Thermogutta terrifontis: one gene and its partner. The protein of the gene in region 1 interacts with the protein of each later gene in a pairwise test. Links are inferred from orthologs where the notes say so. Each region holds a gene or a part of one and is shown in the gene's direction. Other genes may lie near its edges. The genes, in order: THTE_RS00640 and THTE_RS03115.

The links.
Region 2: the proteins of THTE_RS00640 (region 1) and THTE_RS03115 interact in binary tests that used the Escherichia coli proteins (3 or more experiments, as listed by UniProt). The link is inferred for Thermogutta terrifontis from one-to-one orthologs.

Annotation. Positions count from the first base shown.
Region 1 is NZ_CP018477.1:168,891-175,766, reverse strand. What follows is about bases 12-2,875. They hold THTE_RS00640 (glutamate-5-semialdehyde dehydrogenase), read left to right. Parts: upstream 12-736; coding sequence 737-2,014; downstream 2,015-2,875. Other genes in these bases: fliM (flagellar motor switch protein FliM), read left to right, coding at 2,118-2,875. In the rest of the region: more of fliM, read left to right, coding at 2,876-3,164; THTE_RS00630 (glycosyltransferase family 2 protein), read right to left, coding at 3,324-4,253; THTE_RS00625 (SDR family oxidoreductase), read right to left, coding at 4,561-5,712; galK (galactokinase), read left to right, coding at 6,002-6,876. UniProt on the Escherichia coli protein: Catalyzes the NADPH-dependent reduction of L-glutamate 5-phosphate into L-glutamate 5-semialdehyde and phosphate. The product spontaneously undergoes cyclization to form 1-pyrroline-5-carboxylate.
Region 2 is NZ_CP018477.1:850,315-857,326, reverse strand. The notes cover bases 1,317-4,316. They hold THTE_RS03115 (sulfate/molybdate ABC transporter ATP-binding protein), read left to right. Parts: upstream 1,317-2,270; coding sequence 2,271-3,362; downstream 3,363-4,316. Other genes in these bases: sppA (signal peptide peptidase SppA), read right to left, coding at 3,450-4,316; cysW (sulfate ABC transporter permease subunit CysW), read left to right, coding at 1,317-2,286. Also shown: THTE_RS03130 (sulfate ABC transporter substrate-binding protein), read left to right, coding at 1-452; sulfate ABC transporter permease subunit CysT, read left to right, coding at 473-1,309; more of cysW, read left to right, coding at 1,306-1,316; more of sppA, read right to left, coding at 4,317-4,520; THTE_RS03105 (peptide-binding protein), read left to right, coding at 4,880-6,784; THTE_RS03100 (ABC transporter permease subunit), read left to right, coding at 6,869-7,012. UniProt on the Escherichia coli protein: Part of the ABC transporter complex CysAWTP involved in sulfate/thiosulfate import. Responsible for energy coupling to the transport system.

The DNA of each region.
Region 1 (6,876 bases):
GGTGAAGCGGCATGGGTCATCAATCGGTGTTCATCGGACCTGACAGGCGGGTCCCTCCGACGTTGTAGGGGCAATTCATGAACGGCCCCTACCCGGGAATCGTTTTCGTGATCTCGGCAAAACAACCGCAAGCGCGAAGGTTGTGAAGGCTAAAGCCTTCACCGAAAAGCGGCGATGAATCGCCGCACTCCATGGAGTGCGGGGCTTTAGCACCGCTTTCGACGCGGGACTTCAGTCCCCGGCGGGATGGCAATGGATGATCGAACGAAGAATGACGGACCTGACAAGCAGGTCCCTCCGACAGGTGTCCCCCAGAATTCCGGAGGGGCACGCTTGTCGTGCCCGGTGAAGTGGCATGGGTCATCAATCGGTGTTCATCGGACCCGACAGGCGGGTCCCTCCGACGTTGTAGGGGCAATTCATGAATTGCCCCTACCGTTTAATCAGCGAAATGTGTAGCGGACCTGACAAGCAGATCCCTCCGACAGGTGGACGTGACACGCGGGTCCCTCCGGGTGGTATTTCGCTCCCACCAAACCCCTGTGGAGGTACGCATGCACGTTGCCAGAGGAAAAGTGGGGAAATGGGGATGACTCGGGCGAAACGTCGGTTGACGGCGAGGCCGGAAATCGGGATACTTCCTCAAGGGAATGTCTTGACAGATCGCCGTTAACCAGCCGTTTGAAAGCCGGTTGGGACGGACACACGCTCGCAACAGGAATAACTGCTCGCGACTATGGGTAACGAGAACGGGATTTTTGACCTTAAAGAATACTGCCTGGAAGTGGCCCGGCGTGCCAAGGCGGCGTCGGTTGAACTGGCGCGGCTCAGCGGTGCGATCAAGCAGCAGTGGCTGTCTCGCTGCGCGAAACTGATGAAAGAACGGATGGTCGCACTGACGGACGCCAATCATAAGGATCTCGCCGCTGCCCCGTCGTTTGGTTTGACAGACGCCCAGATCGACCGTCTCAAGCTGACGCCTTCCCGCATCGAGGCCATGGCCCGCGCTTTGGAAGAGATCGCCATGCTCCCGGAACCAATCGGGGAGGTGATCTGGTCTTCGGTGCGGCCGAACGGGTTGCTCGTGCAGAAAGTGCGGGTCCCGCTGGGGGTCATTTTCTTTATCTACGAGTCCCGGCCCAACGTGACCGCGGATGCGGCGGCGCTTTGTGTCAAAAGTGGGAATGCCGTCATCCTGCGTGGTGGGAAAGAGGCAGCCCATTCCAACCAGGCCATCGTGGACATCATGATGGAAGCCGGCGCGGACGTGGGTCTGCCGACCCATGCCATCCAACTCGTGGCAACGCCCGACCGCGAAGCGGTGGGACACTTCCTCAACCTTCCGGAATACATCGACCTGACCATTCCACGCGGCGGGGAAAGTCTCATCCGGCGGGTGACGGCAGAGGCCAAAATGCCGGTCATGAAGCACTTCGCCGGTAATTGCCACGTCTATGTGGATGCCAGCGCCGATCCGGATATGGCGGAACGGATCGTCGTCAACGCCAAGTGCCAGAGAATGGGCGTCTGCAACGCGGCCGAGTCACTCGTTTTCCACAAGGCTGTTGTCAGCACGCTCCTGCCCCGGATTCTTCAGGCGCTTGCCGAACGTGGTATTGAAATCCGGGGTGATGAAATCACCCGGCAATATTTTCCGGCTGCCAAACCCGCCACGGAAGACGATTATTACGCCGAGTACCTGGGCCCCATCATTTCGGTGAAGGTGGTCGAGGATCTGGACGCGGCGATCGAGCATATCAACAAATACAGCTCGAAACACACGGAGGCGATTGTGACGCGTGATCTGATCGCCGCCCAGGAGTTTACCAAAAGGATCGATAGCTCGGCCGTGATGGTCAATGCCAGCACGCGTTTCAATGACGGCGGCGAATTCGGATTGGGCGCGGAAATCGGAATCAGCACCGATAAGTTCCACGCGCGGGGTCCTTGCGGAATCAATGAACTGACCAGTTACAAGTACGTGGTCATCGGCAACGGTCAGGTGCGGGAATGACACACGCAGCGTCCTGCCGGGGTGGTGTTGCACCGGCTGAGGACTGCGTGCTGATGTTTCGTGACGGCATCTTCACACGGAGGTGTTGTTGGCGGAGGATCGCATGTCGTCCGACGAAGTTCTGACGCAGGCTGAAATCGAGAGTCTTCTCGCGTCGGTCGGAAAAGGTAAGCCCGCCGAGGCTCCCCGGGATGTCCCCACTGCGCCGGCGGCTTCTTCGCCACCACCGCCGGTCAAAAAATCTCGGGAAAAGATCATCCCCTACGATTTCAAGCGTCCGGAGCGGGTCGGCAAAGAGCAAATGCGATCGCTCCAAACGCTTCATGAGGGTTTCAGCCGCAATTTTGCCGCCGGGTTGTCCGCCATGCTCCGCTGCATGGTGGAAGTGAAGCTCACCAGCGTCGATCAATTGACCTATAGCGAATTCGTTTTCAGCCTCGACAATCCCACGTGCTTCAACCTCATTCGCGCGGAACCGCTGGAGGGACACTTCATTCTGGACATCAATCCGACCATCCTCTATCCGATGATTGATCGGTTGCTGGGGGGTGGTCGGGAACCCACACCGATCACCCGACGGCCGCTTTCCGAGATTGAACGGCGGCTCGTGGGACGAATCACTTCCCTTTTTCTGGAAGAATTGAAACGCGCTTGGGAAAATGTGCTCCCCCTGGAATTGAGCGTCGTCCGCGTGGAAAGCAACCCGCAGCTCGTTCAGATTGTGCCCCCCAACGAAGTGATTGTGCTGGTCAGCTTCGAACTCGCGCTGGGCGAAGTCCGCGGAATGGCTAATCTATGTATTCCGTACAACGCCATCGAGCCGATCGCCAATAAACTTTCCGCCAACAGTTGGGCCTCCTACGGAAAGCGCCAGGTCAGCCCCGACGCGACCGAGCGGATTGGTCGGGCTCTTCGCACTTCCACCGTGCAACTCGTTGTCCAACTGGCACGCACCACCATCACCACGCAGGACCTCATTGGTCTTCGGGTGGGCGACATCATCACCACCAAAAAAGATATCCACACGCCGCTGCTCGTTCGGGTGGAAGGTATCCCCAAGTTCCTTGCCCGGCCCGGTATTTTTAAGGGACACAAGGCCATCTGCATCGAGGATGTCATCTCCGATCCGGCGCAGGCGGTCGGCGAATAAGCTGGAGTGATAGAAAACCGCCGGACGATCAGTCAGCCCCGAGTCCATAGTCCTCTGCGGGCAATGGACACAGAACTTCGGTAGAATCCGCCGTTTGACCGCCCTTCCAACCGGGATGCCTGGAAGTTGTACTCCCAAGGCGCACCGGGCTTTTTGTCATCAACCCGCTTTGGCGATGTAGCTGGCCTCGGGCGGGGAACGGTCGCAGGTATTTTGCCGGATGGCTGACCGCAGTGTTCCATTGTTTTTGACAAGCCCTGTGGCGGCGCTGCCTCGCCACCCGGCGAGCCGCCCGGCGACGTGCGGCCAGAGCTGTCCTCGCGGGAGGGCGGCCAACGTCTGACCGGTCAGCAGGGCGAGATGCCGGAGAATCGTGGAACCACGACGATCACTCCACCGCCAGAAGAAACGTTCGGCGTCTCGGGCAGCCGCGTAGTCATAGCCCACAGGCTCCAGAGCAGGATCACCCCGCACCACGCAGGTTGGTTCCAGAACGCTGACAAAACCGGCACGGAAAAACTGGAGGGTGACGTCGGCAAGGACCCAGCCGTCTCCCAGCGACTCGTCCGCTCCTCCGAGCGCCAGGAGCGTGTCCCGGCGGAAGAACGCCCCGGAGAAATGCGGTAAAACCCGACTGCGATGGGCGAGGGTTGTGCCTTCGAGGGAAACCCCCCGTTGAAGGTGGACGAGCCGTCCGGCATTATCGTAGCCCATTCCGGCTGCCAGAATCCGCGACTCATCCCGAGCATCCACCGTCAGCGGGACAATGACCCCGATGCGCCGGTCGGTGGCATGCGCGAGCGCGTTTTCCGCCCAGTTCCGTGCCACGAGATTACCGCAGGGAAGAAAGTGGATCCATTCGCCACTTGCCGCGCGACAGCCCAAGTTGAGTGCCCGGGCAAGCTGCAATCCCTCCCCCGCTCGAATGAACGTGATTTCTCCTTCCAGGCCATACGGATCGGAATAGGGCTGATCCAGGACGACGATCACTTGGCAATTGTCCGGTCCGTACTCCAGGACGGAGACGAGAGTGTCTTCAAGACGTGGCAGCGTGCGGACAACGGGGATGATTACCGAAAGTCGCAACACCGGAAGGTCCTCTTCAGAAGCACACGGAGGTGGTCACCTGATGCCAGTGACTGCCCAATTTGCAGCAAGGCCAGCGCCGGATTCCTGCCGAGTTCCTCTTTTTTATGAACGCCATACCCGAGGGCCTTGTGCCGCCCTCAACGCTTGCCGCCCAGGGAACGCACTGGATTACACCGGACTGAAACGTCGAGGGATGCACGTGCGAGTGTCTGTTCATATCAGCCAGCCTGCTGCCGCTGCGGAGAGCGGGCATCGCCTCTCGCTTGTTTTGTCGGTCAACCGAACGCAGGAGTTTATTGCGATTTCGTCAATATCCGCAAGTTTTCCCCAATTGCCTTGGCAACCGGAGAACGCTCACTGACTCTATTTCCTCCAGCTTGTGCGGCTGACACAACAGTTTATCTATAGCACCCGCGTCACGCAAACTCCCCATACCCTGTAACTCAGGCCAAAACGGCTCCCTTCGCCGATGCCATTCTCGATCGGTGGGCAGCAGGCGCCGGTCGAATGGCCAGGGCAAAAAAGGAGCATAGCCCAACGTGCGGGTAAGTTTTGAACTATCCATTGTCACATTGCCTGCTCGGGGTGGAATCGGCCCCGCCATCCGCCGCGGAATTCCGAAGAGAAGGTCGGGATCGTAACCGCCCACGCGATTGATAATCTGCCCGATCTGATAGAGGCTCAGTCGTACCGGTCCACCGGCGTGAAAAATGCCGGCCATTGGTCGACGCAGAGCCTCCCAGCACACGCGGCTCAGGCAGTCCACATAGGTCGGAGTGCGAATCTCGTCCCAATAGAGCGTCGCCGGTCGGCCCGCCGCAAACCGCGATTCGATCCAGTCGATGGCCCCTGCATGGCCATTGGGACTCCGTCCCATGGGAAGCGAAATCCGCAGAATGCAGGCCGTGGGATCGGTGTCCAGAAGAATCTGTTCGGCCACAGCCATCGTTTTGCCGTACACGGTCACAGGATCCGGCGGATCCTCCTCGACATAGCCACCTTCTTTTTTCCCTGAGAAAACGAGGTCCACCGATAATCGCACAATTCGCGGTCGGTGGTGTCCCGCCGCACGCAAGATGTTTTTCAACCCCTCCACGTTGATCATCCAGGCAATTTTGGGTTCAAGCTCGCACGGTTTGAGGGCGCAATTGCCCACCGCATCGAGCACCGCCGCGAATTCGTATTGGCGGAAGAGGGTTTCCAGGCACGCGCGATCCTCGATATTGCCACAAAGGACGTTCGCACCCCTGACGTGCGGATTGCGGGCGGGAATCAGCCCAAACACCCGGCCGGGATAGCGAGCGGACAACCATCGGAAAGCATGGTAGCCCGCCACCCCTGCCAGCCCCGTCACAAGAATGGGCAGCGGCACGTCGGCACTGGGCGTCGATCCCAATTCGGCTGAAGGATTCGTCTCGGAGCAAGTGGTTGTTCGATAAAGGCCTGTTTCAAGGTCCATTTTTACGTTTTCGGACGGTCATCAAACTGAAGTTTCACCCCCCGAGTTACGCAACCGCCGGTTACATTTCGAAAAAGGGAAACCGCCACCTGGTGGTCTATCTTGACGATCGTACCTTGACGGGGCACCATACCACAATTGTGCCGTTTTTGAGAGAGGGCACTGAACCCCACGGCGGCCGTGTTCGGGCGTAAAAATCGGGATCCGAGCGAGACCGTTGACGTCTCTCTGAGAGGGATTGGTGGTCCGTCCCATTGTTGGTTTTTTGTCGTCTCCGCGAGCTATGAGGGTGACTTTCCAGAGCCTTGTCAAATTCTTCCAAGAAAAGTGGCAGGGGGCACCCGATCTGTGTGTGCGGGCCCCCGGTCGCGTCAATCTCATCGGCGAGCACACGGATTACAACGACGGCTTTGTACTGCCCATGGCCATCGACCGGGCAATATGGATTGCCCTTCGGCGGCGTCCCGATCGATGGGTCAAGGTGCATTTTGCGGATACGCAGCGATACGGAGAATTCCACCTGGACGCCATCCGCCATTCCGACTCGGGTTCTCTGGAGTATGTGAAAGGCGTGGCCTGGGCCCTCCAGGAAGAAGGATTTTTCCTGCGTGGGTGGGAAGGCGTCATCATGGGTGACGTACCGATCGGGGCAGGCCTGTCTTCGTCGGCGGCCCTCGAAGTGGCCTGCGCCAGGGCATTTTCTTCCACTGCCGAAATTCCCTGGGATCCGGTCAAAATGGCCCTTCTCTCCCAGAAGGCGGAGAACCAGTGGGTGGGGGTCCAGTGTGGCATCATGGATCAGCTTATTTCCGCCTGCGGCCAGGAAGGACACGCCCTTCTCATCGACTGTCGGTCGTTGGAATTGACCCATGTACCCATCCCCGACACCGCACGGATTGTGATTCTTGACACCGGAACCCGTCGCGGATTGGCCGACTCCGCCTACAACGAGCGCCGTGCTGCGTGTGAGCGGACGGCCCAACAGTTCGGGGTGAAAGCCCTGCGCGACATTACCATGGAAGAATTCGAGCGGCGGGCGAACGAATTGGACGAAATCACGCGGCGACGGGTGCGCCACGTGATCACTGAGAACGACCGCACGCTGAGGGCGGCCCGGGCCCTCCAGGCAGGCGACCTTCGGCAGTTCGGACGCCTGATGGTGGA
Region 2 (7,012 bases), 680 kb from region 1 along the record:
AGGTGATGGACACGGGGGCACGCGGGGCCACCAACACCTTCATTCAGCGGGGAATTGGCGACGTGCTCATCGCCTGGGAAAACGAGGCCCTCCTGGCCACCCGGGAAGTGGGTGGGGAAAACGTCGAACTGGTGGTGCCTTCCGTGACCATTCTTGCCGAGCCCCCCGTGGCCGTTGTCGATGGCGTTGTGGACAGGAGGGGAACGCGTGCCGTGGCGGAGGCCTATTTGCAATTCCTCTACACGCCCGAGGCCCAGCGGATCATTGGGCGTCACTACTATCGGCCGGTGGATCCCACGGTAGCCCAAGAATTTGCAGACGTCTTTCGCCCCGTGGAGATGTTCACCGTGGACGACGTGTTTGGGGGCTGGGCAAAGGCCCAAAAGGAACACTTCGACGACGGTGGTACATTCGACCGCATTATGGAAGCGCAAACCTCGGTTTCGCACTGATTTGGTGGAGGAGATTTTTGGTGCCTTTTAGAGTACGGGAGAGACATCCGACGTTGCCGGGCTTTGGCCTCACGCTGGGGATCACCGTGAGCTACCTCGGCGCGATGGTCATCCTGCCCCTGGCGGCCTTCACGACGTTTCTGACCAGCGGAACCGGCTGGAGCACCCTGTGGGAACCGCGGGTTTGGTCGGCCATCCGTCTGAGCCTTGGCTCTGCCCTGGCCGCCGCGATGGTGGACGCGGTGCTCGGGTTTGTCGTCGCGTGGGTTCTTGTACGATATACATTCCCCGGCCGAGGCTTCCTCGATGCACTCGTTGATTTACCCTTTGCCCTGCCCACAGCCGTTTCTGGAATCGCCCTGACAACCCTTTTCGCTCCCGGCTCATGGCTGGGAGCGATCACGGAGCAGTGGGGCTTTTCCCTGGCCTACACGCGCTGGGGAATTCTAATCGCCATGATCTATATTGGGTTGCCATTCGTGGTGAGAACCCTTCAACCTGCCATTGCCGATCTTCCTTCGGACTGGGAAGAGGCCGCGGCAAGCCTGGGCGCCGGACCGATTGTGACATTCTGGCGGGTGACTTTTCCTTCTCTGCGACCGGCGCTGCTCACGGGCATGTCTCTGGCGTTTGCCCGGGCGGTGGGTGAGTATGGCTCCATCATCTTCATCGCAGGCAACCTTCCCCATCGCACAGAGATTGCACCACTCCTCATCGTCATCAAGCTTGAGCAGTACGACTATCACGGGGCGGCCGTCATTGCAGCGATCATGCTGCTGGCATCCCTGGGCATTCTCGTGACCATAAACGCTCTCCACAACTGGCAGTTGCGCTGGCAGGAAGGGAGCGTCGCATGAAACAGTCATTGAGGTGTCTTTCCCTCGCTCCATCGCGATCCACCTCGCCGACCAATGGTTTCACGGCGGCCAGCGCCGAGCCATCGCACCCCTATGCTGGACTTACACGGAGTTCGCCCGTTGGGATTCTTTTGCGTCTCGGTCTCATTCTGACCACGCTGCTGATCCTTGGAGTATTTCTTGTGCTCCCTCTGGTCGTCGTTTTTGCAGAGGCGTTCCGTCAGGGATGGCATGTTTACTGTGCGGCAATCAGCAATCCGGAAGCCCTGGCGGCGGTGCGGCTCAGCCTGTCAGTCACCGCACTCTGCGTTGCCATCAATACCGCGTTTGGACTGTCCGCGGCGTGGTGCCTGAGCAAATACCGCTTTTTCGGCCGCAACGCGCTGATCAGCCTTATTGATTTGCCTCTTTCCATCTCGCCGGTCGTGGTGGGGTTGCTGCTCATTCTGGTCTATGGGCAGCATGGGTGGTTGGGAGCGATTCTGGAACGCTGGGGTGTTCGGGTCATTTTCGCATTCCCGGGTATTGTTCTGGCAACCGCCTTCGTCACCCTGCCGCTTGTGGTCAGGGAAGTGAAGACCCTGATGGAAACCGAAGGGAGCGAGGAGGAAGAAGCCGCTCGACTGCTTGGCGCCAACGGCTGGCAGATCTTTTATCACGTCACGCTGCCTAAGATTCGCTGGGCGCTCCTCTACGGAGTGATTCTGTGCACCGCACGATCTCTCGGGGAATTCGGTGCGGTTTCGGTCGTTTCGGGACACATCCGCGGTTTCACTGTGACTCTGCCGCTGTATGTGGAACTCCTTTACAACGAGTACCAGTTCTCTGCCGCGTTTGCCGTTGCTTCGCTGCTCACCGGAGTAGGGCTGGTGACCCTGGTCGTGAAGACCGTCTGGCAACACCGCATCAATCGGAAGCTCAACCGCGGGCAAGATTGTCTTTTTGAGGAGGCGTCTTTCCCATGCGCATCGAAGTGATCGAAATCTCCAAAACCTTCGGCAAATTTCGCGCTCTCGATCGCGTGAATCTGACCATTCATGCGGGAGAACTCGTGGCACTGCTGGGACCTTCCGGTTCGGGAAAGACGACACTTCTGCGAATCATAGCCGGCCTGGAAGCACCCGACCCTGGCTCCGGCCGTCTGCTGTTCGATGGTAAAGACGTCACCTATCGGCCGGCGTCCCAGCGGGGAGTGGGGTTTGTATTCCAGCATTACGCACTGTTTCGGCACATGACGGTCTACGAGAATATCGCTTTTGGACTTCGCGTTCAGCGGCGGCGGCTGCGGCTTTCTCCCGGTGACATCGATGCGCGAGTGCGGGAGCTTTTGCGGCTGGTACAACTGGAGCCATTCGCCGAGCGGTATCCGCATCAACTGTCGGGTGGGCAGCGTCAGCGGGTGGCCCTGGCCCGGGCACTGGCCATCCGCCCGCAGGTACTTCTCCTGGATGAACCGTTCGGAGCCCTGGATGCCAAGGTTCGTCGGCAACTCCGCACCTGGCTGCGTGGATTGCATGACGAGATCGGTCTGACAAGCGTGTTCGTCACCCACGATCAGGACGAGGCTCTGGAGCTCGCGGACCGTGTGGTCGTCCTCAACGCTGGCCGAATCGAGCAGGTGGGCACGCCGGAAGAAGTTTATCATCAGCCGCAATCAGCGTTTGTCACCGAATTCATCGGCACCGTGAACAGGTTTCGCGGGATTCGCCGTGGTTCCCGCGTGGAATTTGGCACCTCCGAGGCCCTGTCGGCCGGAGAAGAGGTGGTGGTCTTCGTACGACCGCACGAATTCGCCCTCAGCACGATTCCTCATAAGCACGCTTTCCCGGCCGTGGTTCAGCGAATTCACACGGCGGGAGGACTGGTGAAATTGTGGCTGATGGCCCAATCGGGGGAACTTTTCCTCGCCGAAATTGATCCCCATCACCTGTCGCAACTTGCACTTGCGGAAGGGGATACTGTTTACGTGTCGGCCAGGCAACTGCGGTGCTTCACCGAAGATGGCCACCAGTACCCCCCTGCCGAACCGCTTCGTGCCGCCGTTGGTCAGTGAGCGTGGGCATCTGTGACGCAGGCAATTGACGGCGGTCCATCATCCCGGGCCCGGCATGCGGTCAGCTTGCCGCGACAAGCCGCGTCTTCACGATCCGCTGCGGAGAAGCGCGGGTCCCTGCCAGAAGAGATAATAGGCTCGGGGAACGCTCAATTCCAGCAGCCACGACCAATCCGCGCCGGCTGGTCGGATTGGGAAACGCACCGTGTCCCCGAAGAGGATGTCCGCCATGGTCGGTTCCTTTTTGTACTGGACCACCCGGACATTCTCCGGATCGAGCCCGGCCAGTTCGATCGCGCGGTCAACCGCATCTTCAAGGAACCCGATCTCGTCGATCAAGCCATCGGCCTTGGCCTGCTGGGCTGTGAACACCTGGCCGGTGGCCAACTTATCCAGTAGGGCCGCTTGTTTGCGAAAGACAGGTCGGCCGGATTTGACAATCTCTTTAAACCTTTCAAAGCTCTCGTCAACAAGCCCCTGGAAGATTTTCCGCTCTTCCTCGGTCATCGGCCGGAGAATACTCCCCATCGTCTTCAACCGATGGCTGGCCACCGAATCCTCCTGGATGCCGATTTTTTCGGCGAGCTCCGCGGCGTTGTAATGCGGGATGACCACACCGATGGAACCGGTCCAGGTTGTCGGTTCGGCGTAGATCGAGCGGGGTGTATCCCCCACGGCCATGGCCACATAATAGCCCCCACTGGCCGCGATGGCCCCCATACTCACCACCAGCGGAATGTTCCGCTTTTCTTTCATCTTCTTGAGATGGTGGTAAATGTAATCGGCGCCACTGACGGTTCCCCCCGGCGAATTAATCCGCAGCACCACCGCCTTGACCGACTCGTCCTCAATGACCTGGTCGATCTGGTCCTTCATGAACCCCCGGCCGTCCAGGATGAGGCCCTCCAGCGACATAATGACCACTTTGTCCCGGGCTGTTTTGGAATGTGAGAAATATTCCTCCCGCACTTTCGGCGTCTCGAACAGACGAAGCCCGACCATCCCCAGCAGCATCATGTTCAGAAAGGCGGAAAAAATGAGCCCCAGCAGCAACAGGACAATAACGATAATGGCCCCCACACTCCAGCGACGAACGACGATCGGAGGTTGCGGGGGAACCACCGCAGCCACGACCGGCGGAGAATTGTCGGTAGTCATGATAAATTCACCTCAATCCTGCAACGGGTTTGCTCGATGGAACCACTTTCACCTGATCAAAAATGACGCCCTGGATGAAGAACATGCAGGCTAAAACCAGCACCTCCCCGCGTTTTGCGCATCTTTATTATTTTTCCCGGTCTTGAACAGTCGTTATTGACGGCGCAACACTTCTTTCCTAACATGCGGCAAAGACACCGTGGAGTCAAGCCAACAGGGCGGCGAAGCGCGAGACTCCAGGGAACAATGGAAGGAACGGGAACCCGAAAGGGCTGTTTTCTGGAGATTTTCGCGGTTCCGCTCTGCGTACACCGTACACTACGCAATGGAGTTAAATCATCCCGTCTGAGGTGCTTTCCATGGCCGAGCATCAAAATCATGCCGCGATCACTTTGCATCCGCTAACCGCAAGGTGTGTGTGGCAGAATTGGAGAATTCGCTTTACGCTGGCCGCTTTGTGCATCGGCCTCACTCTGGTGGGATGCAGCCGGACCGACTCCGGAAGCTCCGCCCAAGAGAGCAAGGGAATATCGCAAAGCGCGGCTGAATCGGCGGGCGGGACCAGCCCTGCCAAACCACGTCTTACCCGAGCTGGTGTTCCCCCCGCCGAAAACGATGTGCTTTTACTCAGTTACCCAGACGACCCAGATACCCTCAACCCGATCACGGCATCGGATACTGTCTCCGAGGCGTTCCAATCGCGGGTGTACGAAACTCTGGCGGAACCGCGGTTTGACAATCCCGACGAGTGGGAGCCGGTGCTCGCAGAGAAATGGGAGTTCGACGAGAAAAATCTCGAATTTACCATTCACCTCCGCAAAGGGGTGAAGTGGCACCCCATGAAGTTGCCGAATGGTAAACCACTTCCCGAGGCTGAACTGACCTCCCGCGACGTCACGTTCACGTTCGATTGCGTCCTCAATCCCAATGTCGAGGCCGCCCATATTCGCAGTTATTACGAAGATCCCACCGCCACAGACGAAAGCCAGCGGTCGATGATCGAATATCGGGCGGTGGACAAGTACACCGTGAAGGTCCGGTGGAAGAAGCCCTATTTTTTGGCCAAAGAATTCACGCTGGGCGGCGTGCCGATCATTCCGCGGCACGTTTTTTCGGTGAACGCCACTGGGGAACCGATCTCTTTTGATTTCTCGTCCAAAGAGTTCGCCGACGGCTTTAACAACCACTGGGCCAACAAGATGATGTGCGGTACCGGCCCAATGATTTTCAAAGAATGGGTTTCCCAGCAGCGGCTTGTGTTGGTACGGAATCCCGATTACTGGGGGAATCCTTACTACTTCAGCGGTGTTGTCTACCGGTGTATCTCCAACCCCAACACCAACACCCAAATGCTCCTGCAAAATCAACTTGATTTCGCTGGAATCCCCGACAAAGACCAGTTTCTCCAGGCTAAGCAACATCCCAACGTTTTGGCGAAGAAAGTGAACCTGGTGGACTTTGCATATCCGGGCTACCGGTACATCGGCTACAACCTGACGAAACCGGTCTTCCGGGACAAGGAATTCCGCTGGGCTCTGGCCTACGTCATTCCCGTGGACACAATCATCGAGAAGGTCTTCCGCGGACTGGCGGAACGGACCACAGGACCTTTCCTCCCTGGCAGCAGCTCTTACGATAGCTCGCTTCCGCCCATTCCTTACGATCCAACCAAGGCCAAAGAGCTACTTACCAAGGCAGGCTGGCAGGACACGGACAATGACGGCGTGCTGGATAAAGTGATTGATGGCGTCAAGGTTCCTGCCCGCTTCGAACTCATGATCTACACCGACGCTCCCAGCTACCGACAGATCGCCGAGATTATCAAAGAGGAGTGTCGGAAAATCGGCATCGACGTCCAGATCGCGCCCACCAAGTGGAATCTGATGCTGCAAAAACTCCGCAAACGGGAGTATGAAGCAGCCATGCTGGGCTGGGCGCTCTCCTGGAAGCAGGATCCCTTCCAACTGTGGCATTCCAGCCAGGCGGAGGTTCCCGACAGTTCCAATCACGTGGCCTACCGCAACCCGGAGGTGGACAAGCTCATCGAGGAACTGCGTGTGACCATGGACGAGCAAAAACAGCACGAGCTATACAAGCAAATCCACCGACGGATTTACGAAGATCAACCCTACACTTTCCTGTTCACAGATCGGGCGACGGGAGGGTACGATACCCGGCTGCAAAACATCAAGTTTTACAAGATTCGTCCCTGCTACGACAGCCGCGAATGGTATGCGTCCCGGCCGCGTGCCGTGGGACCGTGATGCCTGGGGTGCGGGGAACGGCAACAGACGTCGGCATACATTCGTCACATCCGGCTTGACCTGCTGAGGAGAGTTCAGCGACCCGTGTGGAGTTATATTGTCCGCCGCCTTCTGCTGATGATCCCCACCTTGTTCGGGATCACGGTGGTGTCATTCTGCATCATGCAACTTGCGCCGGGAGATCCCCTTTTGATGCAGCTTGGGGCCACCGGGCTGGCCGGCCAGACC